DNA from 3 places in the Bacteroides graminisolvens genome. Region 1 is predicted to be linked to each of the others. Evidence: riboswitches for the same ligand, from Rfam matches in the RefSeq annotation. Region 1 holds a riboswitch; each other region holds the start of a gene.
What was found. Region 1 has a riboswitch for cobalamin ahead of accC (acetyl-CoA carboxylase biotin carboxylase subunit). Riboswitches for the same ligand answer to the same signal wherever they lie in the genome.

Region 1 (8,345 bases):
ATTCACAACCAAGTCAACATAACGTTGGCGGTAGCGCATTTCAGGATCCTCAAACGAATCGAATGCAACACCGTCTTTGTATTTAACGGTAGGAAGAGGTTTAATTGATTTGCCTAATACGGTTATTTTCTGCGCGTGGATGCTGATTTCACCCATTTGCGTTTTGAATACGAAACCTTCAATGCCGATGAAGTCACCCAAGTCGAGCAAGCGCTTGAATACAGTTGTATATAAGTCTTTGTTCTCTCCCGGACAAATATCGTCTCGGGTGATATATACCTGAATACGTCCTTTGGAATCTTGTAGCTCAATAAACGAAGCCTTACCCATCACACGACGACTCATCATACGTCCGGCAACCGACACCTTGCGCGGTTCACCTTCCTCATTTTCATTGAATTCTTGTTTTATATCGGTAGAGTAAGCATTCGTTATATACTCGTCAGCAGGGTAGGGTTCAATACCCATTGCACGGAGCTCTTCCAGACTTTTTCGTCTGATAATCTCCTGTTCACTTAATTCTAATATGTTCATTTCGTTACTTATTAACTCAATTTCGCATGCAAAAATACGAAACATTTCTTATTTACGGCATTATTTTCGTGCTTAATTGATAAAACGAGCTATTTCCTGCTAACCTCTCATGAGCTTTCTGCAATGTGAAAGAATGTTTTTCTTTTTTAGTCCTTATTTAAATTCCGTACTTTTGCAGTCACAAAATTATTTATTTATGACTACTCAAAGAACTCCAACAGCGCTTGGTACAGAGAAAATCGGAACATTGCTCATGCAATATTCAGTTCCGGCTATTATTGCCATGACGGCTTCTTCACTATACAATATGGTTGATAGCATCTTTATAGGACACGGGGTGGGAGCTATGGCTATATCCGGACTGGCTATTTCGTTTCCTTTAATGAATTTGGCGGCCGCTTTCGGCTCTTTGGTTGGTGCTGGTGCCGCCACTTTAATATCAGTCAAACTGGGGCAAAAAGACTATGATACCGCTCAAAGAGTATTGGGTAATGTGGTGGTGCTCAATATCATAATAGGTATCTTCTTTACTTTACTTACGTTGCTGTTTCTAGATCCCATACTTTACTTCTTTGGTGCCAGCGAGCAAACCATAGGGTATGCAAGAGATTTTATGCAGATTATATTGGCGGGTAATATTGTGACCCATCTATACATGGGGTTGAACGCTACGTTGCGTGCTGCCGGACATCCTAAGAAAGCCATGATGGCTACCGTTTCAACAGTTGTTATTAACGTGTTGCTGGCACCGCTGTTTATTTTTGTTTTAGGATGGGGTATCCGCGGAGCCGCCACTGCTACAGTCCTAGCACAATTTTTTGCTTTGCTTTGGCAATTGAAAGTATTCAGTAACCCAAACGAACTGTTGCATTTTCACAAAGGAATTTTTAGGCTACGTAAGAAGATCGTTCTTAATTCCTTAGCCATCGGTATGTCGCCTTTCATGATGAACTTAGCCTCCTGCTTAATCGTTATCTTAATCAATCATGGTTTAAAAGAACATGGTGGAGACTTAGCTATCGGTGCATACGGAATTGTTAACCGGCTGGTCTTTCTTTTTGCCATGATTGTGATGGGGCTTAACCAGGGTATGCAACCTATTGCAGGATATAATTACGGTGCTAAGTTGTATCCGCGGGTAACCGAAGTGCTTAAACTCACCATTTATGGAGCTACATTCGTTACCACAACCGGCTTCTTAATCGGTATGTTCATTCCTCATTTGGCCACTTCGATCTTTACCGGAGATGAAGAGCTGATTGCGTTAGCTTCACAAGGTTTAAGTATTGTGGTGACCTTCTTTCCTATCGTAGGATTTCAGATGGTTACTGCCAACTTCTTCCAAAGCATAGGAATGGCGGGTAAAGCGATTTTTCTGTCACTCACCCGCCAATTATTGTTTTTAGTTCCTTGCCTAATCATCCTTCCTCAACACTTTGGAGCTATCGGTGTATGGTCTAGTATGCCAACGGCCGATTTAGCGGCAAGTCTTGTTTCCGGCTTCATGCTTTGGCGACAGTTCCGAAAATTCAAGAAGATGGCCTGACATGCTTATAAAGGCATGTTGCCATGTTTCTTATGCGGATTGGTCACCACTTTGTTCTGAGTCATCTCAAGAGCCTGAATAAGTCTGATGCGAGTTTGCCGGGGCAGAATGATTTCATCAATGCTTCCTAGTTCGGCTGCCTGATAGGGCGTTGCGAACTTATTTTTGTAAGCATCCAACTCCTTTTGTCTGGTTACTTCGTCGGCATTCCTGAACAGAATATTGATAGCTCCTTCTGCACCCATGACCGCAATCTCGGCTGTGGGGTAGGCAAAGTTCACGTCAGATCCGGTTAGCTTACTGTTCATCACAATGTAAGCACCGCCGTAAGCCTTACGAGTAATCACAGAGATTTTAGGAACAGTCGCTTCAGCGTAAGCATAAACCATCTTTGCTCCGTGACGGATAATACCGTTACTTTCTTGTGAGTAACCGGGAAGAAAACCGGGAACATCAACGAACGTAACAATCGGAATATTGAAAGAGTCGCAGAAACGGATGAAACGAGCTGCTTTATCAGACGCATTGATGTCGAGCACCCCTGCCAGATAGTTGGGTTGATTGGCTACAATGCCAACTGATTGTCCGCCCAAACGTGCAAAACCGATTACGATGTTGCGGGCAAAGTCGGGCATGATTTCAAAAAAGTAACGCTCATCAACAACACATTCGATGATTTGCTTGATGTCATACGGTTGATCGGGGTCATCGGGGATGATGTCTTGCAACTCTTCATTCTCTCTTTTGGGATCGTCAGTGCTATGCTTAACGGGAGCATCCTCCATATTATTTGCCGGCAGAAAGCTGATTAATTCACGGATGGACATCAACAACTCCTCTTCGGTATCACACACAAAATGAGTTACTCCGCTTTGCGAACCGTGCGTACTTGTTCCGCCAAGCTTTTCCTTATCAATCTCCTCATGAGTTACCGCCTTTACCACATCGGGACCGGTAATAAACATGTGGCTTTTCTCTTTTACCATAAAGATGAAATCGGTCAGAGCAGGAGAGTAGCACGCTCCGCCGGCACAAGGACCTAAGATGGCCGAGATTTGCGGAACCACCCCGCTTGCCATAATGTTCTGATAGAAAATCTCCGAATAACCGTTTAAGCTTTCTATTCCCTCCTGTATACGTGCACCGCCGGAATCATTGAGAGCGATAACCGGTGCACCGTTTTTTAATGCAAGCTTTTGCACTTTAACAATCTTCTGAGCCGTTACTGCTCCGAGTGATCCGCCGTAAGCAGTAAAGTCATACGCATAAACAAACACCAGGCGTCCGTCTATTTTTCCGTACCCGCTAACCATGGCATCACCGGCCAGTTTGTTTTTCTCCATGCCGAAGTTGGTGCAATGATGCGTAACCAGCTTATCCAGTTCCACAAAAGAATCTTTGTCAACCAACAAGTTAATGCGTTCACGAGCCGTCATCTTACCGGCTGCATGCTGTTTCTCAATTTTATCGGCACCGCCGCCCAGTTCGGCTTTCCGGTTCTTCTCCTCAAAATCGTTATATTTCGTTGTATTCATCTTGTTATTCTTTAAATAAATCGAGTGTAATTAATACCTGGTTACTGTTGATTGTATCTCCTTCTTGCACCAAGATTTCTTTCACGGTTCCATTCGAGGAAGCCTTATAACTATTCTGCATTTTCATGGCTTCCACAATGATCAACACATCACCCGCCTTCACTTCCTGTCCTTTCGTAACAGGAATGCTGATCACTTTTCCGGCCATTGGCGAAGCAATTTTATCTTCGGGCGTTTCCGAAGTCTTTTTTCTCATTTGCAGATACTTGGCCTGACTGTCTACAATATTGACTTTAAACGAAGACATGTGTGTATCCACCTGATACGTTTTGCCGTCTTCCTGACGAATGAGTTGTGCGTTGAACGACTTTCCGTCGTGCAATATGGAGCAAGAACCGTTTTCGGCCATTACTACATCTATTTCAAACTCTTTTCCGTCAATGCTTAGCACTACATTATTGCCATCTTTGCTGATTAATTGAATATCGGCTATTCTGTTTCCAATGTGTATTTCCATCTTTCACTGTTTAAATTCTTAATATACCTTTGTGCAAGCCGAATTCCCTCCACCTGCTTATGGGACGATTATCTGCCGACTGAGTAGAGTTCTCGTCCAGATTCATCAAATAATCGATGTAGGCTGCAATCATGGCTACATTTTCTTCTTCCTCGGTGTGTGTCGTAATACCGATGTGTAAATGATCACTGTGTTTGGGAATAAAGCCGGTATCGTACTTCCCGTCGATAAAGTCCTCCGTTTCCACAATGCACCTCAGGTAGTTGATGTTTGTTTTGATACCGGTAATTTTATATTCATACAAAACACGTCGCATCCGTTCGATGGCATACTCCCGAGTAGTAGCCCAAACAATGAGCTTGCCAATCATCGGGTCATAGTAAACGGGGATCTCATACCCCTCGTATGCATAACTGTCAATGCGCACCCCGATGCCGTTGGGCTCAATTAACTGTTTGATAATACCGGGCGACGGACGGAAATTCTGTTCGGTGTCTTCGGCACATATCCGGCATTCAATGGCATGTCCGCGCTGTTTGATGTTGTTTTGCGAAAGACGCATCACCTGTCCGTCGGCAATGCGAATCTGTTCTTTCACCAAATCGACCCCTAAAACTTCTTCCGTAATAGGATGCTCCACCTGCAGGCGGGTATTCATTTCCAAGAAATAATACTGATGATGTTTGTCGACCAAAAACTCAATGGTGCCGGCTCCTTCGTAGTTGACAGCCTTTGCAGCGGCAACCGCTTTCATTCCCATCTCCTGACGAATAGTCTCGTTGATGAATGGCGACGGACTTTCTTCTATTACTTTTTGATTTCTTCGTTGAATAGAACACTCCCGTTCACAAAGATGAATAACGTTTCCGTGCTTGTCACCCAAAATCTGGAATTCAATGTGGTGCGGCTCTTCCACGAACTTCTCAAGATAAACCGTGTCGTCACCAAAAGAGGCCATTGCTTCTGACTTGGCCATGGTATAAGCCTCTTCCACTTCGCTTTCCGAATGAATCAGCCTCATGCCTTTTCCGCCTCCACCCATGGAAGCCTTCAGCATCACCGGAAACCCGATCTGCTTGCAGAGAGATATTGCCTCGTCTACACTTTTAAGATTATCTTGTGTGCCGGGCACAACAGGAACCCCCGCTTCTATCATTTTGATACGGGCAGCAATCTTGTCTCCCATCGCCTCCATTGTTTCCGGTTGCGGACCTATAAATACAATGTTCTCTTCCCTGCATCTTCTGGCAAAATCTGCATTTTCTGATAAAAAGCCATATCCCGGATGTATGGCATCCGCCTGACAAGCTTTGGCTACCTGAATGATTTTCTCTATATTCAGATAACTATCTTTTGCTGATGCACTGCCAATGCAATATGCCTCGTCGGCATACAAAGTATGTCTTGCTGTTCTGTCGGCCTCGGAAAATACTGCAACCGATTGAATGCCCATTTCATAACAGGAGCGCATCACTCTGACTGCAATCTCACCTCTGTTGGCGATTAAGATTTTTCTAATCATATTTATTTGTTTGAGTTAATAAATATCTTTCTCACGTATCTAATAACACATTACGGGCTTCTTTGGATGTTTCTTGAGAAGTTTTTTTGAGAGGAAATAACATAATGACACCATTTGGCGGGAGATACCATTGGATTTCCAGACATTAGCTTTATTCGCGAAGCATGTCAAAGCTCAATTAAGGCAGGTCTCCTGGCTAGCATAATTTACCATCCTTCCCGTTTGCACAGTGGATATTGAGCGGTAAACAGTGATCAGCTTACAGTTGCGCGTCAGCCCATGATTTTCACATGGTTCCCTATTCTCCCCGTTTTACCGGGGCACCTTAATGATAATGATGAGAAAGAACTTTGTCGGTGCAAAGATATGTATTTTTAGAAATTATCAGTAAGTTTGTAGCTGAACATGATAAAATTAAGTGCTATGGGAGATAATTTTGTAATTAACATAGGCAGGCAACTGGGAAGTGGCGGCCGCGAGATAGGAGAGAAGTTGGCTGCTGCTATGGAGATTTCTTTTTATGATAAAGAACTTATAAACTTGGCTTCCGAAGAAAGCGGCCTCTGCCGTGATTTCTTTGAAAAGGCAGACGAGAAGCCTTCTCAACCGTTGATGAACGGATTGTTTGGTATGCGTTTCCCTTTTCCGAATGACAGCATTATGGCATGCAACAGCTGCCTGAGCAATGATGCCTTGTTTAAGGTTCAAAGCGATGTGATTCGCAAACTGGCTGCTGAGAAGTCGTGTTTGTTTGTGGGGCGATGTGCCGATTATATTTTGAGAGATCACCCTCGACACGTCAATGTGTTTGTTTCGGCTTCGCTAGACGACCGCATAGAGCGTTTATGTCAAACCATGCACGTGGGTAAGGCCGAGGCCGAAGAACTGATTGAACGTACAGATAAAAAAAGATCGGAATATTATAATTACTATAGCTACAAAACCTGGGGAGCCGCTGCTACCTACCATCTATGCATAGACTCTTCGGCTTTAGGAGTAGATGATACGGTTCTGTTCGTAGCCGAATTTGTGAAGAAGAAATTGCAGCTGTAATTAGAACGTTCCGCTAGCTTGTTTTACAACTCTTCTCCCAGAGAAAAAAAAGTGTGGTTTACCATCACTTACCCTCACTAACTTGCTAAAACTACTTGCTGAAAGGCGTTTCAGGGTAGTGATGGTAAAATATGTCTACCACTAAAACGACTGTTTTACCCTCACTATCTATCACTTTTAACTAATACTATAGATTATTTAACTCCGATTTAACCAAAAAGACGACAACGTTTAGGCTATTTCGAGTGCTTTTTGATGAAAAACGGCAAAAACACGTTCAGTCTCTGTTGGTTTGAATAGCATGGATCGGATAACAGATAATTGTGTGATTGTTACACACAAATAAAAGATCGAATTACTTGGAGTTGACAGTATAATGTATTATCTTTGTACCTATAATCTTATAGTATATTCAAATTATTATAGGCGCAAAGGCAGGAGCTCAAACTCCTGCCTTTTTTCGTTATGTGCCGTTCATTTTTTCGCTGAGACGGTTGCTTATTGCCATTTGCACGGTAGCAAAAGGTCCGCGAGAAACCGTCTCTTGGCCGGGAGACGGTTTCTCATGACCCAAAAAGACGGTTTCTCTTTTCAAATTGCTCGTTATCTTTTTCAAATCGGCGGTTATGTTTTTCAAAAAGTTGGTTATGTTTTGCCAAAGTCTTGCTGATGATTGTTGCTCCCTGCTTTATTAGTTAATAATGTATAAACCTGCTCTTGACAAAAATCGGCCGAAAAGGGGTGGAAAATGGTGTTTTGGTAAAAGTATTTCAATGAATTGCATTTGTGTTAGAAATATATTACCTATATTCGCAGCATAAATCTTCTTTGAATCCATATCAATATGAAAAAGAAAGCATTAAAGAGAAACCAATAATTTCTGATTCTTTTTTGACCTTATCATTTAACTTACAGCCATATTGTTCTGACCCGTCAAGCAGGCCAGCGCTAAATTACGTCAATTTGCAATCTACAAATGCCAAAAGAGCCTCACAGATAGCTTCTCATTATCAATTTTCTATAAAATAAGTACCTCGTTTTAAGTTATTCAGTATATTTGCAAGCCTTATTCGTTTCATTCAATAAGCAGATTAAAGAATAAATATACTATTATTATATTTAAATATTTAAATAAACTATGGCAGACAGTAAAGAAAAACTCTTCTCGGACTTCGCTCCCGTAACCACTGAGCAGTGGATGGAGAAAGTAACAGCCGACCTTAAAGGGGCTGATTATGAGAAGAAACTCGTTTGGAAAACAAACGAAGGCTTTAAAGTGAAACCTTTCTACCGCATGGAAGACCTCGAGGGCTTGAAAACCGTTGATGCACTTCCGGGTGAATTTCCTTACCTGAGAGGTACCAAGAAAAGCAATGTATGGTTGGTGCGTCAGGATATCAATGTGGTTGATCCGGTAGAGGCTAACAAAAAAGCGCTGGACATTCTGATGAAAGGAATCGATTCTCTTTCTTTCCGTATCGACTCCAAAGATCTGAAAGCAGAAGTGATTGAAACTCTGTTGAAGGATATTTGCGCAGAGAGCGTAGAACTGAACTTCTCAACTTGCCAACGACATGTGGTAGAGCTGGCTCAACTTCTGGTGGCTTATTTCGAGAAGAAAGACTATGACTTGAAGAA
Region 2 (8,345 bases), 780 kb from region 1:
ATGTAATTAATGCAAGTAACTTCTTTCTTCAAGATAAGATAGTCACACAATGTTTTGATACCGTTGAGTCCCTGTAATTCGGGTTGCTGCGCTATTAAAAACGTAACACTTCCTTCTTTCAGGCAAGTGATATTGCGTTCCAGCAAATCGTATCCTATCAGGTTAAACGGTATTTGTTGTCTTTGGTTTAAATATTCTCCGATAATGTATGCTTTTGAATTGAATGTAATTCCGAAACGTACATCGGGATGTTGCCGGAAGAAATCATCCAGCATGCTGTTGTCTTCACTGGGTCTTTTGGCATGGAGGTTTAATTCCAGTATGCGGCAGTCGGGATAATGCTCTTTCATGTATTGTCGGAACCCGATCTCTCTGTTCTCTTGCTGGTTTGAACCCACAATGCCTTCGTTTATCTTTCTGAAAATGACAATCTCCTTTTCGTTTTGGGTGAGCATCATCAACATCCGCGCTGCGAAATAACCGCTCTGGTGGGAGTTTTGACCGAAGAATGCCAACGGGCGAAGTTCATTTATGTTTGAGTCTATATATATATAAGGTATACTACATGTGTTGAGGGCATCGGTAAGCACCTTGGTGTATTGCGGTGCCGTAGGCGCCAGAAGAACCCCATCCGGTTTGGCGTCGACAATGGCTTTGCCTGCATCAACAAATGAATGATAGTCGTAAGGATCATAATAAGATATTTGTGCCGAGGTGTTGAAGTCAGAATAGTTGGCCAATGCTTCTTTGATTCCGGTTTCAACGGCCGTCCAATATTCGCCTTCCAGATGTTGCGGCAACAAACACGCAAAAGAATACCGTTTATTCGATGCCAGAGCACTGGCATACATGTTGGGCTGATAGTTGAGTTGCTCCAGTATTTCTTCCACTCTTTTGCGACTGGCTTCAGAAACACCGCTTCGTCCATGAATCACACGGTCTACAGTCCCTACAGATACATCTGCTAGTCTGGCTATATCTTTAATTCTGATTCTATCCGGTAACTTATTCATTTTTGCTTTGTATTATGGGGTTGTGTGCCCGCACACAATAATAATCTTAATATTTTCGACACAAATATATAACAATTTTTGTAATTACGAAAATTATCGTATCTTTGTGCCCGCACACGAGACACAAACAAGAGGTTTAAATGTCTCGGAAAAAGGGTCTAAAACCTTTTGTTTAAGAGCCTTTTGCTATCAATGATTATAATTTGAAACTTAACAATATTAATAACTTATTTGAATTAAACAGAATTATGGGAAAGAAAGTTGTTACTTTTGGGGAAATTATGCTTCGTTTGGCAACTCCGGGTTACCTAAGATTTTCACAAGCTAAAGAATTTACTGCTACTTTTGGCGGTGGAGAAGCGAATGTGGCAGTTTCATTGGCAAACTATGGTCTTGACACTGAATTTGTAACCCGTCTTCCTAAGAACGATATTGCTCAATCTTGTATCATGGATTTACGTGCACACAATGTGGGCACAAAAGAAATAATCTTTGGTGGCGAACGTGTTGGTATTTACTTTTTAGAAACAGGTGCGGTTGCCCGTGCTTCTAAAGTAGTTTACGACCGTGCTCATTCTTCAATTTCTACTATCGAACCGGGAATGGTTAACTGGAAAGAAGTATTCAAAGATGCTCAGTGGTTCCACTGGACCGGTATTACACCTGCTTTGTCGCAAGGTGCTGCCGATGCTTGTTTGGAAGCTATCAAAGTTGCCAATGAAATGGGAGTAACCGTTTCATGCGACCTGAACTACCGCAAGAATCTTTGGAAATACGGTAAAACGGCCGATGAGGTGATGCCTGCTTTGGTAGAAGGTTGTGATGTTATTTTGGGTAACGAAGAAGATTGCGAAAAGGTATTCGGTATCAAACCCGAAGGATTTGACGTAACTGCTACCGGTGGTGAAGTGAATTCTGCCGAATTTGAATCTGTATGTACTCAGATGATGAAGAAGTTCCCCCGTTGCAAGAAGATGATCGTAACTCTTCGTGGTGCAATCAATGCAAACCACAACACTTGGGGTGGCGTTCTTTACTCTGACGGTTCTTTGAAAGTTTCAAAAAGATATGATATCACACACATCGTTGACCGCGTAGGTGGTGGTGACTCATTCATGGGAGGTCTTATCTACGGTTTGATCAGCTATCCTACTGATGATCAGAAAGCGCTTGAGTTTGCTGTTGCTGCTTCATGCTTGAAACATACTATCTATGGTGACTTCAACCTGGTAACAGTAGCTGAAGTTGAAAACCTGATGAAAGGTGACGGTTCGGGTCGTGTTAGCAGATAATATCTTACCTATTAATTGATAAAAGAAATGGCAAAATTTAATAAAATACAGGTGCTCAATGCAATGGCAAGCACCGGAATGGTTCCCGTTTTTTACCACAAAGACGTTGAAGTTGCTAAGAATGTTGTAAAGGCTTGTTATGACGGTGGTGTTCGTGCATTCGAATTTACCAATCGTGGCGACTTTGCACAAGATGTTTTCGCTGAATTGGTGAAATGGGCTGCAAAAGAATGTCCTGAAATGGTTATGGGTATCGGCTCTATCGTTGATCCGGGTACTGCTGCATTATACATTCAGTTAGGTGCTAACTTCGTGGTTGGTCCGTTGTTCAATCCCGAAATTGCTAAAATCTGTAACCGTCGTTTGATTCCTTATACTCCGGGTTGCGGATCTGTATCTGAAATCGGTTTTGCTCAGGAATTAGGATGCGATTTATGCAAGGTATTCCCTGCCGGCAATGTAGGCGGTCCTTCATTCGTGAAGAACGTGAAAGCTCCTATGCCATGGTCTATGCTGATGGTTACCGGTGGTGTTGAGCCTACTAAAGAGAACTTGACTGCTTGGATTAAAGCCGGAGTTACTTGTGTGGGTATGGGTTCTAATCTTTTCCCTAAAGAAGTAGTTGATGCTCAGGACTGGGGATGGATTGTTGCGAAGTGTCAAGAAGCTTTCGGCTATATTGCTGAAGCTAGAAAATAATGATATTTACTAATGCGGCCATCTGCTTGTAAAGGCAAATGGCCGGTTAGTAATAAAATATGCCTCGATTAAAAGGGTTAGTTAGTTAATATTATTAGAGGCATATTTTTCCCATTTTGTTTAAAGGTGTTTAAGGGGACAACCATCGGAATGATTTTGTTAGTGAATCATTTCGGTGGTTTGTTTTTTTTATTTGTTCTTGTTAACCAGTTTATTCATAAAACGGGTTGCGGTGAACGATTGTCTGTGGAAAATAAACACAGGAATGGCAGCGCCCACAACTAAGGCAAACAATACAAAGATGGTGGTTATACCGTTTCTGAAGAATTGTTCGATGTAATTGAATGAAGCCGTCTGATCCGTGCTTTGCATGAATTTGGTGAGTGCCAGAATGCTTTTGTAGGCAAACATTCCCGGAATCATTGGGAGCAATGAGGGGAAAGAGAATACTTCTGCCGGACAATGGATGAATTTGGCAAACGGAATAGCCAGCAAACCAATGGATACGGCTGCACAAAATGATGCAGTGGCAATATCCATTGTGAACATTTCAGTGTGTAGCAGAAAATAACGCAGTCCATGTCCTACTGCAGCCAGAAATGCCGAAATAGCCAATGCCTTACGAGGCGGATTAGAGATGATGGCAAAACCTATCGCTGCAACGGCGGCAAACAATCCGTCGTATATGATTGCTTGAATAAATTCGTAATCTATCATAAGGCGCTGACTCCTGTAATTAAAAGTGTTATCGATAAGCCTATTGCTATACAGATAATGAGCAAGCAGGCATTAATAAATCGCGAGGTTCCGGCCAATACATGCCCGTCAATAATATCCATAATGGAGTTTATCAATGGAACACCCGGTATCAGGTAGAGCACACTCGTACCTAAAGCCATATCGGGCGTATTACCCCAATGAAACAAATAACCGGTACTACCAATGATGGAAGCAATAAATGAGGAAATAATGAAAACGGCTAAATGATTCCAATGTCTTTCTATTAAGAATTGGCGAACAAAGAAACCGGCCAGGGTGGCTACGAATACAATGCCCATGGAAGTGACGTCTCCCTGGAAAAGCCTGCAGAACGATGCGTTGGCACAAGCAACCAGGAATAAAACCAACCATTTGCTTTCACGCGGTTTGTTTATAATCTCATGGTATCGCTGCTTGAGCTCATCAAGTCCCAGCCTGTTGTCGTAGGCTTCCCAGCTAAGCGTGCTTAGCTTAGAGTTGACGGCAAAGTTCAGAGCCATAGGCTTGATCCTGCTTACTGTACTATACGAATGAGAGTTGTCGGCATCTCTCAAAGTCATAATGATGGTTTTTTGAAAAATAGTCATGTCCAGGTCGAATCCAAAAGACTCGGCAATTCGGGTGGTATTTCTCACAACACGCGAAGTTTGCACACCTACAGCCATTAAGGAGGTGGAGTAATCGGACAAAAACTTGGATAGTTCTTTCAGTTCGTGGTGAATGTCCATACAAAAATAAATGTGAAATATCAGTTCAGGCCGCAAAGTTACAAAAAAAACGAAGTTGATATACATACTTCTAGGTATTTGATATGTTTTAAGATAAAGTTATCTTTGTAGCATTGAATAACTAATAATTTGTCTGATGGAACACGAACATCACCACCATCATGATCATACTACCGTGATCACGTCTTTAAATAAGTTGTTTTTGATTGGTATCGGACTTAACATTGCTTTTGTCATTGCTGAGTTTAGCATTGGAATCTATTATAATTCGCTGGGACTTATATCTGATGCGGGACATAATCTGAGTGATGTAGCTAGTTTGATTCTGGCTATGCTTGCTTTTCGTCTGGCGCAAATCGCACCGAATGGAAGATACACGTACGGATATAAAAAGAGTACGGTGCTTGTTTCCTTGTTGAATGCTATTATTTTGTTGATTGCCGTTGGTATTATTCTGGGCGAAAGCTTGGGCAAACTTGTTAATCCGCAACCTGTAGAGGGTGTGGCTATTGCTTGGACGGCCGGTGTGGGTGTGTTTATCAACGGAATAACTGCCTGGTTGTTTATGAAAGACAAGGATAAAGATTTGAATGTGAAGGGAGCTTACATGCACATGGCTGCCGATGCGTTGGTTTCCGTAGGAGTTGTTTTCTCGGGGATACTTATTTCATACACCGGCTGGTCCATCATAGATCCCCTCATTGGTGTTGTCATTGCCTGTATTATTATTTATTCTACCTGGTCTTTGTTGCATGATAGCATTAGGCTGTCGCTCGACGGAGTTCCGGTAGGAACTGACGGAGAGAAAATCAGAGAGCAAATTATGGAAGTCGCTGATGTTGTAGAATGCCACCACTTGCACATCTGGGCCATAAGTACAACGGAAACGGCGCTGACTGCACACATTGTTATTGAAAACTTTAGCGTACTCGAAGTGGTGAAGAAAGAGGTGAAAACCATCTTGTTGAACTCCGGAATCAGGCACGTGACATTGGAGTTTGAAGATGTAGAAAACTCTTGTTCGGAGCACAAATGTTAAAAATACATTCTACCAGCTATTTGTGTTAATTAACAACAGATTGCTTTGCTTATTCATTCTTTTCCATATATTTGCATTCATGAATGGTTTATCGCTACTTTTCGGTAGCGGTAATTAAAAGGGAATCGGGTGTAAATCCCGGACAGTCCCGCTGCTGTGAAGCTTTATTTTCAACGTTTTGATAATTAATACCCCTTTAACCACTGGCCTTAGCCGGGAAGGTTTATCAAAACGGAAGCTAAGTCAGAAGACCTGCCATCTGTTTGAAGTCTATATTCTTCGTGGGTTAAGAGTATAGTACAAGATAAAATCAATTTAATATTTTACGTATGGAAAACATCAGGCCTCCGTTCAAGATTGACATTGCAGGTGCGTTTCTTTTGCCTCAGGCGTTGAAAGAAGCTCGCGAGCAATATCGGAATGAGCAGATTTCTTTGGTTACATTACGTGCTATGGAAGATGCTGAAATCCGCAATCTGGTAGAACGACTTAAGTCGGCGGGATTACAAGTAGTTACAGACGGGCGTTTTCGTAATGCCATGTGGCCGCTTGACTTTATGTGGAGTTTTGAAGGTGTACAACCCGTAAACGCTAAGAAGACCGGTATTTGTCTGAACGGAAGAATTGATTTTCATCACCATCCTGTTATCGATGATTTCATGTTTCTGACGGGCGTCACCGGGGGAGATGTAATTGCCAAACAGGTTTTGCCGGCACCTTCACTTTTGTTGTCTGAAGTGTTGAAAACAGATGCTGAGCAGTTGGACGTTTTTTATGAAGACAGAGAATTGTTAGTCTCAGATATAAGTGCAAGCTACTGTAAATTGATTCAGAAATTGTATGATTCGGGATGTCGGTACATACAGTTTGATGATTCTTCGAGGAGTGTCTGTGAAGAGGGTATTGCCTTGAATAATTTGGTTTTGGAAGCAATTCCGGCTGATTTGTATGTTTCATTTCATGCTTCTGTCGATATGTTATCGGCGATAAGAGGAGTGAAGGCTTTTTTCTTGGATTATGATGATGAATGTTGCGGGCGTACAAGTCTGCTGTGGTTCATCAAAGAACAGAAAGCTACATTCGGATTTATTCCGTCACATTATCCGATGCCCGATGAGCTGGATGAGATCTATGAAAAGATAGACGAAGTAACACCTTATATTGCACTAAACAGGTTAAGTTTATGTGTGCCTAATGCGCAGGTATTGCCCAATGAGGGGTATGAAACCGCGCTTAAGAAACAATGGACTACCATTGACATGGCCATGATAGCTGCTAAAAAGCTGTGGGGCCAGACCGAATGATTTCTTTATAACTAGTATATTTTCTAAGAAATAAACTCTGCCAAGTTTATTTAGGAAGCCCGGGCGAAGTGATTCGATCGGGCTTTAATCTTTCTCGGGCAGCCCGAAAAAAGTCTGTTTACTCTTTCATACAATCAAAAAAGAGTGCCTTGTTTAAGGGCACTCTTTGAAAAAAATACAAGTTAAATAAGAAAAACAACTATAACTTTGACGAAATGTATAACGGTTATATCTATTATGAATGTTTAGTTAAGGCATTCTGTTTTCAACTTTTCAATCCAGTTGTCAATACGCTGATCGGTCAAATCGTCCTGATTAACTTCATCAAGAGCCAGACCTACGAATTTGCCGTCGACTACAGAAATTGAAGAATCAAACGTATAACCGTCTGTTTCAGTTCTTCCGCAGAATGTACAACCGGTTTCTTTTAGTTCTTCGTATAGATTACCCATGCCGTTGCAGAATGTGTCACTGTATGAATCAGAATCACCACAACCAAATAACGCAACGAACTTGTGAGAAATACCGGCCGCTTTCAGTACTTTAACACCATCGTACCAGTCGTCTTGCAGTTCACCGTCACCCCATGTGGCCGATCCTAAAACCAACACATCATATTTGTTAACTAACTCTTCCGAAATCTTGGCTGCATCGTGTAAATCAGACTTTTCAACGCCCAATTTTGCTGCGATTTTACGTGCCACATCTTCTGTAGTTCCTGTAGTGGAACCATAAAATATACCTATTTTACTCATAACTACTTTTTAATTGATTTTGTTATGTGCAAATATATGGCCAAAATAATCACTATTCAATCCCTATTTATAGTGGAAATACAACTTATGAGTACCTACATATTGTTATTTTGAGAAAAATACCTAATTTTAGTGATTGTGCGCGCACAAAATTATGTGTTAATTTGCACCAACTAATATATAATAGGTATTTTATGGACAAAATTCAGAAATACAAACCGGCCGATAAGATGAGTGATCTCATCTGTGATAACTATTCCTTGTTACAAGTAATGAGCCGTTTCGGACTCTCGCTTGGCTTTGGTGATAAAACCGTTAAAGAGGTATGCCAGATGAATGGGGTTGACTACCGTACTTTTCTCACGGTGGTGAACTTTGTTGAAGAGGGATATTCGCGAATGAATGATGATTCTGATGATATATCCATTCCCGCTTTGGTTGATTATCTTCGTCAATCACATATTTATTTTCTTGATTTCTCTTTGCCGAGTATTCGTCGCAAATTGCTTGACTCCATTGACTACTCCGAAAAGGAAGTAGTTGTGCTCATGCTTAATTTCTTTGACTCGTACGTTAGCGAGGTGAGGAAACACATGGAATACGAAGAAAAGACTGTCTTCAAGTATGTTGATGATTTGCTCCATAATCAGGCGCCAAAAAATTATCAGATCAGTACATTTTCAAAACACCACGACCAAATCAGTGAGAAACTGACCGAATTGAAGAATATCATTATCAAATATTGCCCTTCTAACG
Region 3 (8,345 bases), 520 kb from region 1:
TATGTATGATGCGTTGTTTAGGCTTGACAAGTCTACCCATTGCCATGTGTTTATATTTATACTTTTTCCATCTCTGAAATCAGCTAAATAAAAATCAATACTTCCAATCTCTGCTTTTGAAGAAGTATAACCGGTTATTGTTAGTTTAAACCAATCGCCAGCCACAAATTTTTTGGCCATGCTATCTCCATCTTTAATAGATAAGTACGCATATGTTGAGTTGGTGACCCACATGCCTTTGAATTTGTATAAGTCAGGGTTTAGGTTGACAATTTTTGAAGGTGTGAAGCTATTCACGAAACTTGTGAGGTATACTTTTCCATATTTACCAATGCCTGTTATTGCACTGTTATTAGTATATCCCGGAGTGCTAATGTCTGTTTTATTCGTATAGATGAAACCTCCTCCAAAGCCCCATGAACCGTAATAATGATCAAATTCTAATAATGCTTGTTCATCTTTAAAGGTAGTATGGAAGTATGTATCATCATATTTGGTTCCAGTTGTAGAGCTATATTCGCTTTCAGTTTTACTTAGTTGGGATTCAAAACCGGCAACAACATTTACTTCGTCATCATCGCTGCAAGCGCAGAATATAAATGTAGATAATAATAATAGTAAAGATAATTTTTTCATAAAACTCTATTTTTTAGTTGTTTATAATTAAATGAATATTTATTTTGAAAAATGTAAATTTTCTATGGTGAGTATTTCTGTTGAGGCTTCACCCATCCAGCCGCAATCTTGATTGATGGCTGAATATACTTTGATGAAGTTAACCTTGTCCAGTTGCACGCTATTTCCGTATTCGTCTACAGCCCACTCAATTTTGAATTGACTCTGTTCTGTATTGTTGGGATGATTGTCTGCATATCCCCACTCAAAACAATACGACACCCAATGCTGACTTACGCTGTTCCCTTCGTTTACTGCATTGTCCGGTAGCCTGCTACCTGTAAAAGTGATAGTATTATCCATCCATGCCGGATAGTATGAATCTTGTTTGTGGTATATATTTCGATATATAAACCCTTCATTTCCTTGATTGTCGGTCCATCTTACGTTTTCATCAAGCGGAGAAGGACGGTAATAAGTTATTTGATAATTTCTGATTACTTTATCCGAATGATACTCACTACCGGCTAGTTCATACCATTTGTCGTCTGCTACTCCGTTCCCGTTAATATCTGTGGATACTAATACGATTCCGGGCTCCGAACTACCTCCAAGCTTACCCGATGCAGTACCATACATATCGTAATAAGCATTGCCGTAAATTTTGAAATCATATTCTCCCTGTACGTTTTTAATGGCGTGATTAAAGCCTAAAATGATATATCCGCCAAAGCTTCCTAAGCTCAACAGTGACTTATCTTTTATTAATTTATTCGCGTATGCTAAAACGTCATCTTTACCATATCCGGGCAAATATGCCGTAGTCGAAGTATTCATATATTGGGAAGGAGCAGGCACATATTCCAAAACCTTGCTAGCAAAAGCCTCAGATGTATCTTCGTTATTTTCATCAATAACGCTTTGTGAAGCGACATCAGAAAATGCTACAGTGTTTGGGTTTAACCCAATGTTTTTTAGTTTAAACTGCAACTTTCCTTGGGGACTAAAGCACAGTAAATCACCCGTTACCTTATAATCATAGGCGTCGGTAATGTAAATGTTTCCATTGTATGGATTGATGTTTATGGCGTAAGGTGTTGTGATACTTGTTCCATCGGTTATGAAGTTTTCTCGCTCTATCGATTCTGTTTTAATATTAAATACCTTAATCGAAGATTCGCCCGACGAATAATCATAATTGTACATGTAGGCATAATCATCATTGATTGCAAAGTTTAAAACAGCAAAATTGAATGATTCAACCACCTTATCTTGGCTACTGTCTATTCTTACCAGTTTGTAATCTCCATGCTGCAAATTTCCCCTTGTAACTACATACACATCTCCATACTTGTCTGCTAGAATTTTACCCGGATTGCTTCCCATAATAATCTTTTTAATTTCTTTAAATGAAGCAATATCAATAACGGAAACAGTGTTGTCATAATTTGGATTATCCAGTCCACCTGAGTTTGAAACATATAGTTTATTGTTCTGAACACATAGTCCATCTGGATTTCGACCAACTTGCGTTAACGCTTCAATAGCAAGGCTTGTGGTATCAATGCGAGCAACGGTTCCGTCAAATGAGCAGACATAGGCTTTATTCTCAAAAAAAGTGATGTAACGAGGTTGTCTTGAGCTACCGTTTTCTGTCAACATACCAATCTGTTTCAATGAAGTGCCGGTTTTTAAATCAATCACCTCTATTTGGCTGGAAACATTGACAACAACATAGAGTTTTGAACCATATATAGCCATATCATTGGCCGTATCACCTAATCCTCTCTTATTTATTTTCTTAAAGTAGTCTGGCGTTTGTGTGCCATTGCTGAATGAGTAGTGCATTAAGGTGCTATTGTTTAAGTTAAATAGCCCCTCGTTGAGAACATAAATCTCAGCAGTTCCGGCCTCCGGAACAATAACCTCATTTTCGCTATAAGCTGGAGCATCCGTCATGTCATCACAGCTGCCCATGCAAAATGCTCCAATGATAATTAATATATATAAATAAATTCTTTTCATTTAATAAACAATTTTAATAGTGGCACGTAAAGAGCGTCCCGGCATTGGGAAATTTTTGACTACCTCATAATTCTTATTGGCCAGATTCAGCAATTCCAAATTGAAAGACGCCAATGTGTTTGCTATCTTTGTTTCTTTACTTAACGAAACACTATGATCTTGATAACTTTCAAGTCTGTTTTCTGGTAAATTCTGTCCAAGGGTATACCTTTTGCCTACCCACAACAATGAATACGACAAATTCATCAACGGAGTTTCGATACCAAACTGCCCCGATCCTGATACCCGAGGGGTATATGCTATCTGATTCTTGTAGGTATGATTGGTTGGGTTTGTTATATCCAATGCTCTTTGATATGTATGATTACATGAAATATTGAGGCGGATATTTTCAGATGGCTGTAATACCACTTTGGTTGTTATATCAACGCCTTTGATCTCCACTTTACCAAGATTTACCATACTCCATATAAATATATTCTTTGTTGGAGTTGCAATGATCTTATCATTTATTTTGTTATAGTAACCGTCTATAGTAGCCGATAGATATGGAACAAAATGATTGATTTTTTTGCTATATGTTACTCCCATGTTGTATTGAGCAGATTTCTCTGGAGACAAGTCTCTATTTCCTATTTCTCCATAATACAAGTCGTTAAAACTTGGTTGTCTAAAGCTGTTTTTATAGAACATTCTAATGCGAAGTTCTTCCTCTTTTAACACTTTAAATGATAAACTTATATCTGGATTTATTTTTCTGTATTTTCTGTTGGCATCTTCTGTTTGAGTCCTTTCCTCGATGACTGTAGCTAGTAATGATGCTGTGAGTGTTACGCGTTCAGTAACGTATTTTCCTGCCAATGCCGTAAGCCATGCGTAACGTGTCGGTTTAGCAAAGTTGGTGAGATTGGCGTTTAAAGTACTAATGCTTCCATCTGTTGATAGTGATAACGAGACATGATTCCAACCCCTGAAAAGTACTCCGGTTGAAGCATAGTATTCTTGTTGGTAGTAAGTGTTTTCCGTTTTACCATTAATACCTTTGTAGTCAGGATCCAGATAATGTTGATAAGACCAATTCCACTTAGCAGATGCTTGTAACGCCCATCTGTTGTTTAATTCCTTCTTGTATTTGCTTTGTATAAAGACATTTTTATCCCATAAATGCTGGGAAGCATAATCGTAGTACAAGGTAGTAGCTCCGGGTAAATCACGCGAAGATTGAAAATAATAAGCTTTTAGACGTAATTGCTCTTTGTCGGATAAATTCCCAAACAATTCACTTTCTATTCGCAGATTTTCTACTTTTGTGTTTTTTCGTTTTTCTTGTGAAATGCTGTCGTTGTTATTGCCATAATGCATGGTATAGGGATATTTCCCGTCGGCCGACATCCATTCGCTATTAAAAGAGTATAGCCATTTGTCACTACTTTTGTGTTCTATTCTTAACGAAGGATTTATTAAGCCCCATGAACCTGATTTTAACGACACATAGGCATTAGTCGATTTATCTTTTTTGAACGAAGGTGTTAGCGTTTGAATATTGAGCTGTCCGGCCGATGCGAATAATCTGGCCGGCTGGAATATGTTATCAGTTTGCCCATTGCTAACGGTAAGCCTGTCAATGTTATCAAGTGAAAATCGGCCAATATCAATTTGTCCGGTTTGGCAATCGCTTATGGCCACCCCGTCATAAGAAACCACAGTGTGTTCCGCTCCTAAACTGCGGAGTGAAATCGTTTTTAGACCTCCAATGCCGCCATAGTCTTTTACTATAACACCGGCCAAATGTTTAACCGCATCTGATACCTGTAATACATTTAAACTACGTAACTCTTTTGCTGTTATAACCTGTATCGGAATGGCGGCTCTGGTTTCTCTTATTTGGTAGGGTTCTGAAATAGTTATCTCCGGAATTGCGTATATACGTGTTGTGTCAAGCTTATGCTGTTGGGCAAAGCTTGATTGAGCATACAGCGACACTAGTGCCACTATTATACCGTGAAGAAATTTACGAATCAAAAGACTATTTATTTTCATAAGCTCGTTGCTCTTTCCTCGAGAGCAGTGATTAATTACGCACGGCAGGTCTTCTGACTTGTTTCAACTGTTTGCGCCTTCCCGGATTTCCCAGTGGCTAAAGGTATTGCTAACAGCTATTTTGTGAAACTTACAGCAGCGGGACTGTTCAGGACTTTCACCTGATTCCCTTTTAATCGCATCTCTGTTAAAAGATTAGCGAACCTATGCGTTGCAAAGATATGAATAATTTAGTATTTAGTAAGAATGATGCAGCTATTTTATTTTTCTTTTGCAAGAGTGAACACAAACTCCAGGCCACCTTGCTGACTGTTTTTGGCAGAAATACTTCCTCCGTGAATGATTACTGCATTTTTAACGATGGCCAAACCCAGTCCGGTTCCACCTAACTTTCTGGAGCGGCCTTTGTCAACTCTGTAGAATCTTTCAAAGAGACGATTCAAATGCTCGGGAGATACACCTACACCAGTATCAGAGAAGCTAAAATAATAATAGTTCTCGTCTTCGCGGAAACAGTTTATGTATATCTGAATGTTACTGCCGGCATAAGCAATTGCATTGTCGGTCAGGTTTCTGAATATGGAATAAATCAATGAATAATTTCCACGAATTTGGATATTCTTTTTTAATGAGTTGATAACAGAAATTTTCCTCTCTTCAAGCTCCAATGAAACTTCATTAATTATATTATTTACGATGGCACTGATATCGACTTTTTCCATTTCAATCATACTGGCCGCTTCATCCATTCGCGTGAGAACAGAAATATCGCGTAGCAAAATTGTTAGTCTGTTGCTTTGAGCATAGCATCGTTCCAGAAATACCTTCATTTTGTCGGCTGGAATATTATCATTATTAACAATTGTTTCCAAATATCCTTGAATACTGCTCACAGGGGTTTTCAGTTCGTGTGCTATGTTTTGGGTTAGTTGTCTTTTCAGCCTAACTTGCTCTTCTTCCATTGTGATATCATTAATAGAAATTTCAAAGCTCAAGTCTTGAAATATAATGCACTCAACGGTGAATGTACGACCATTTTTGTTAATAGTTACAGACATTCTTTTCTCTTCCTTTTGTATAGGCCTGTTTTGCATTTTGCCAATAAAGTCAGTTATAACCTGTAACTCGCTGATAGTAAAGACATCCTCTGAACTTAATAAGTTGGAGTCTGATATTAAATTGGCATATTGATTAAAGAGATTATTCACTAATATCTCCTTTTTCTCTTTCGTAAATATGCCAAGTCCCTCGTGTGAAATTTGCAAGTGAGTAATTAGTTTCTCTCTCTCGATATAAAGAGCTTCCTTGGTTTCATGCAATCTTTTGTATATTTCTATAATATGATGAGATATCTCACCGAGTTCATTTTGTGAGGTCGCAGATTCAAGAGCAATTTCTATTGGCTCGTTTCTATCTGCGCGCTGTGCAAACTCCCTTAGTTGCTTAATTGAAACACCTAACTTTTGAGTGAATTTATAAAAAATAAATATAAGAACAAGCGTTATAAAACCGGTAAACCATAAATAGTGGCGGTCGGTTTTAAGGCTATTTGTGAGATTTACATTATAGGGTAATGCCGTTCTGACAATGAAATCGGGATAAGCTGTAGCTGAATAGAAATATGAGACTCCTGTTGTTTGGGATGTTCTGCGAACGTCATATCCGTTGCCCTTTTTTAATGCTCTTTGTATTTCCTTGCGCTCAATGTGATTTTTTAATTTGCTTTTATCTTTTTCGTAACTGTCATATACAACATCACCGTTGGGTTTGATTACAGTAACCCTCAAATCGGTTAATGTGTATTTTTTTACATAATAATCAAGATATTGTTCTTTCGAATGAGCACTATCTTCATGTATTTCCTCATAAAGTCTGCTGTTGTAATCTTGTAATTTGGAATGGAGCAACTCTATTTTATACTCTTTCTCTCTTTGATATTGATAAGTCAAAAAACAGACTACGAATACGAGAAATAAAGAGATAACCGACAAAAATAATTTTCGATTAAAGGAGAGGAAATGACTATTATTATTCATAAATCTACGTTTCTTTATTCAGCTTCGAAGCAATATCCGTATCCCAGTCGGGTTACAATTTTCTTGCCATATATGCCAATTTTCTTTCTCAATCTGGTGATGTTTACATCTATTGTACGATCTAAAACATATACTTCATCACTCCATATCTTGCCTAAAATATCTTCCCTGGAAAATACTCTTCCTTTGTTTTGAAGCAACAGAAACAAAATCTCAAACTCTTTTTTAGTCAGAGAAATCTCTTTATCTTCAATACTTACTTTCTTTTTGGTTATGTCGAGTACTAATGATTCATGTATTATACGTTCAGGAACCTGTTCCGTTTCAATTGTTGCTGTTCTTCTTAATACAGCTTTAATACGAGCAATCACTTCTCTTAGCGAGAACGGTTTTGAGATATAATCATCGGCTCCTAAGTTAAAACCTGTAACGGTGTCGTTTTCAGTATCTTTTGCTGTTATAAATATAATAGGAATATGGGCTGTCTTTTTATTTTTCTTGATCATGTTTGCCATTTTGAAACCAGAAATTTCTCCCATCATCACATCGAGCAACAAAAGGCTGTATGCGCCGATATCTAATTTTAAAGCTTCTTCGGCAGAATTGGCCGTATCTACCAAGTACCCTTCGTTTTCAAGGTTGAACTTTAGAATTTCACATAAGTCTTCTTCGTCGTCAACTACTAAAATGCGATAATCGTTCATTTTATTAATGTTTTAAATTAAAAACTCTATTACTCTGTATAGTACAAAGTTATATTTTCTTTTTACTGCTACAAAGGTGAGGCACTTTTATTACAGTAAAATGAAACAATTATTACGATTCTGTTACGAATCAACTATTATACAAAATAATATCATATCTTTGTTTATCAATTAAATCAGTGTGAAGATATGCTTAAAATAAATATTAATCTTGGAAAGAAAGAATTGCTTATTATTGCCATCGCATTATGTGTAGTAGCAATTAGTATATCTGTTTTTCAATGTAGCTCCTTTCGTTCTGATTTTGAAATCACTGATGAATTGGGTGGAAACATATTTCCTTCGGCAATTCTTTCGGTGGCAACGACTGATGCTCAGGTAGTACAACCCTCTGATTCAGTCTATGTTGGAAATCCTAAATCATGTATTTCTGTTCGTTTAAAATCCAGATCACAATATACTCGTGTTCGTATTGATGTTGCAGAAACTCCTTTCTTCTCTCGCTCTGTTTCAGAATTTGTTCTAGAAAAATCACGAACCGAATATACCGTTTATCCAGATATTATATGGAATTATGAGGCATTAAAAGGTGCGGAGCAGGCTACCCCCGTAAGTATTGCCATTCATGTTGAAGTTGACGGCAAAAGTTTGGGCCAAAAGGTGCGTACATTTTCTGTTCGAAGCATTAATGAATGTCTTCTGGGTTACGTTAGTAACGGAACTAATTTTCACGATACTGGTATCTTTTTTGCTGCCTATGTCAACGAAGACAACCCAATGATTGATAAACTGCTGCGTGAAGCGTTAAATACTCGTATAGTCAATCGGTTTTTAGGATACCAAAGCGCACGTCCCGAGGCTGTTGATAAACAAGTCTATGCTTTGTGGAATGTATTACAAAAGCGTAAATTCCGTTACAGTTCTG

Region 2: it holds a riboswitch for cobalamin, as region 1 does, so the genes downstream of both, ACKPCE_RS09830 (uroporphyrinogen decarboxylase/cobalamine-independent methonine synthase family protein) here and accC (acetyl-CoA carboxylase biotin carboxylase subunit) in region 1, are expected to answer to the same signal.
Region 3: it holds a riboswitch for cobalamin, as region 1 does, so the genes downstream of both, ACKPCE_RS08750 (TonB-dependent receptor plug domain-containing protein) here and accC (acetyl-CoA carboxylase biotin carboxylase subunit) in region 1, are expected to answer to the same signal.

The regions. Positions count from the first base shown of each region.
Region 1 covers NZ_OY762556.1:1,595,322-1,603,666, forward strand. The annotation lists gene lysS (lysine--tRNA ligase) at 1-534, opposite strand, end outside; gene ACKPCE_RS06570 (MATE family efflux transporter) at 731-2,080, shown strand; gene ACKPCE_RS06575 (acyl-CoA carboxylase subunit beta) at 2,086-3,615, opposite strand; gene ACKPCE_RS06580 (acyl-CoA carboxylase biotin carboxyl carrier protein subunit) at 3,620-4,132, opposite strand; gene accC (acetyl-CoA carboxylase biotin carboxylase subunit) at 4,143-5,654, opposite strand; cobalamin riboswitch at 5,820-5,997, opposite strand; gene ACKPCE_RS06590 (cytidylate kinase-like family protein) at 6,078-6,707, shown strand; gene ACKPCE_RS06595 (hypothetical protein) at 7,171-7,344, opposite strand; gene mutA (methylmalonyl-CoA mutase small subunit) at 7,846-8,345, shown strand, end outside.
Region 2 covers NZ_OY762556.1:2,379,295-2,387,639, forward strand. The annotation lists gene ACKPCE_RS09800 (LacI family DNA-binding transcriptional regulator) at 1-1,013, opposite strand, end outside; gene ACKPCE_RS09805 (sugar kinase) at 1,262-2,305, shown strand; gene ACKPCE_RS09810 (bifunctional 4-hydroxy-2-oxoglutarate aldolase/2-dehydro-3-deoxy-phosphogluconate aldolase) at 2,333-3,004, shown strand; gene ACKPCE_RS09815 (threonine/serine exporter family protein) at 3,194-3,721, opposite strand; gene ACKPCE_RS09820 (threonine/serine exporter family protein) at 3,718-4,491, opposite strand; gene ACKPCE_RS09825 (cation diffusion facilitator family transporter) at 4,628-5,530, shown strand; cobalamin riboswitch at 5,598-5,804, shown strand; gene ACKPCE_RS09830 (uroporphyrinogen decarboxylase/cobalamine-independent methonine synthase family protein) at 5,860-6,834, shown strand; gene fldA (flavodoxin FldA) at 7,080-7,589, opposite strand; gene ACKPCE_RS09840 (hemerythrin domain-containing protein) at 7,784-8,345, shown strand, end outside.
Region 3 covers NZ_OY762556.1:2,116,592-2,124,936, forward strand. The annotation lists gene ACKPCE_RS08740 (DUF4465 domain-containing protein) at 1-636, opposite strand, end outside; gene ACKPCE_RS08745 (YncE family protein) at 676-2,640, opposite strand; gene ACKPCE_RS08750 (TonB-dependent receptor plug domain-containing protein) at 2,641-4,674, opposite strand; cobalamin riboswitch at 4,707-4,904, opposite strand; gene ACKPCE_RS08755 (two-component system sensor histidine kinase PhoR) at 4,941-6,716, opposite strand; gene ACKPCE_RS08760 (two-component system response regulator PhoB) at 6,731-7,420, opposite strand; gene ACKPCE_RS08765 (hypothetical protein) at 7,610-8,345, shown strand, end outside.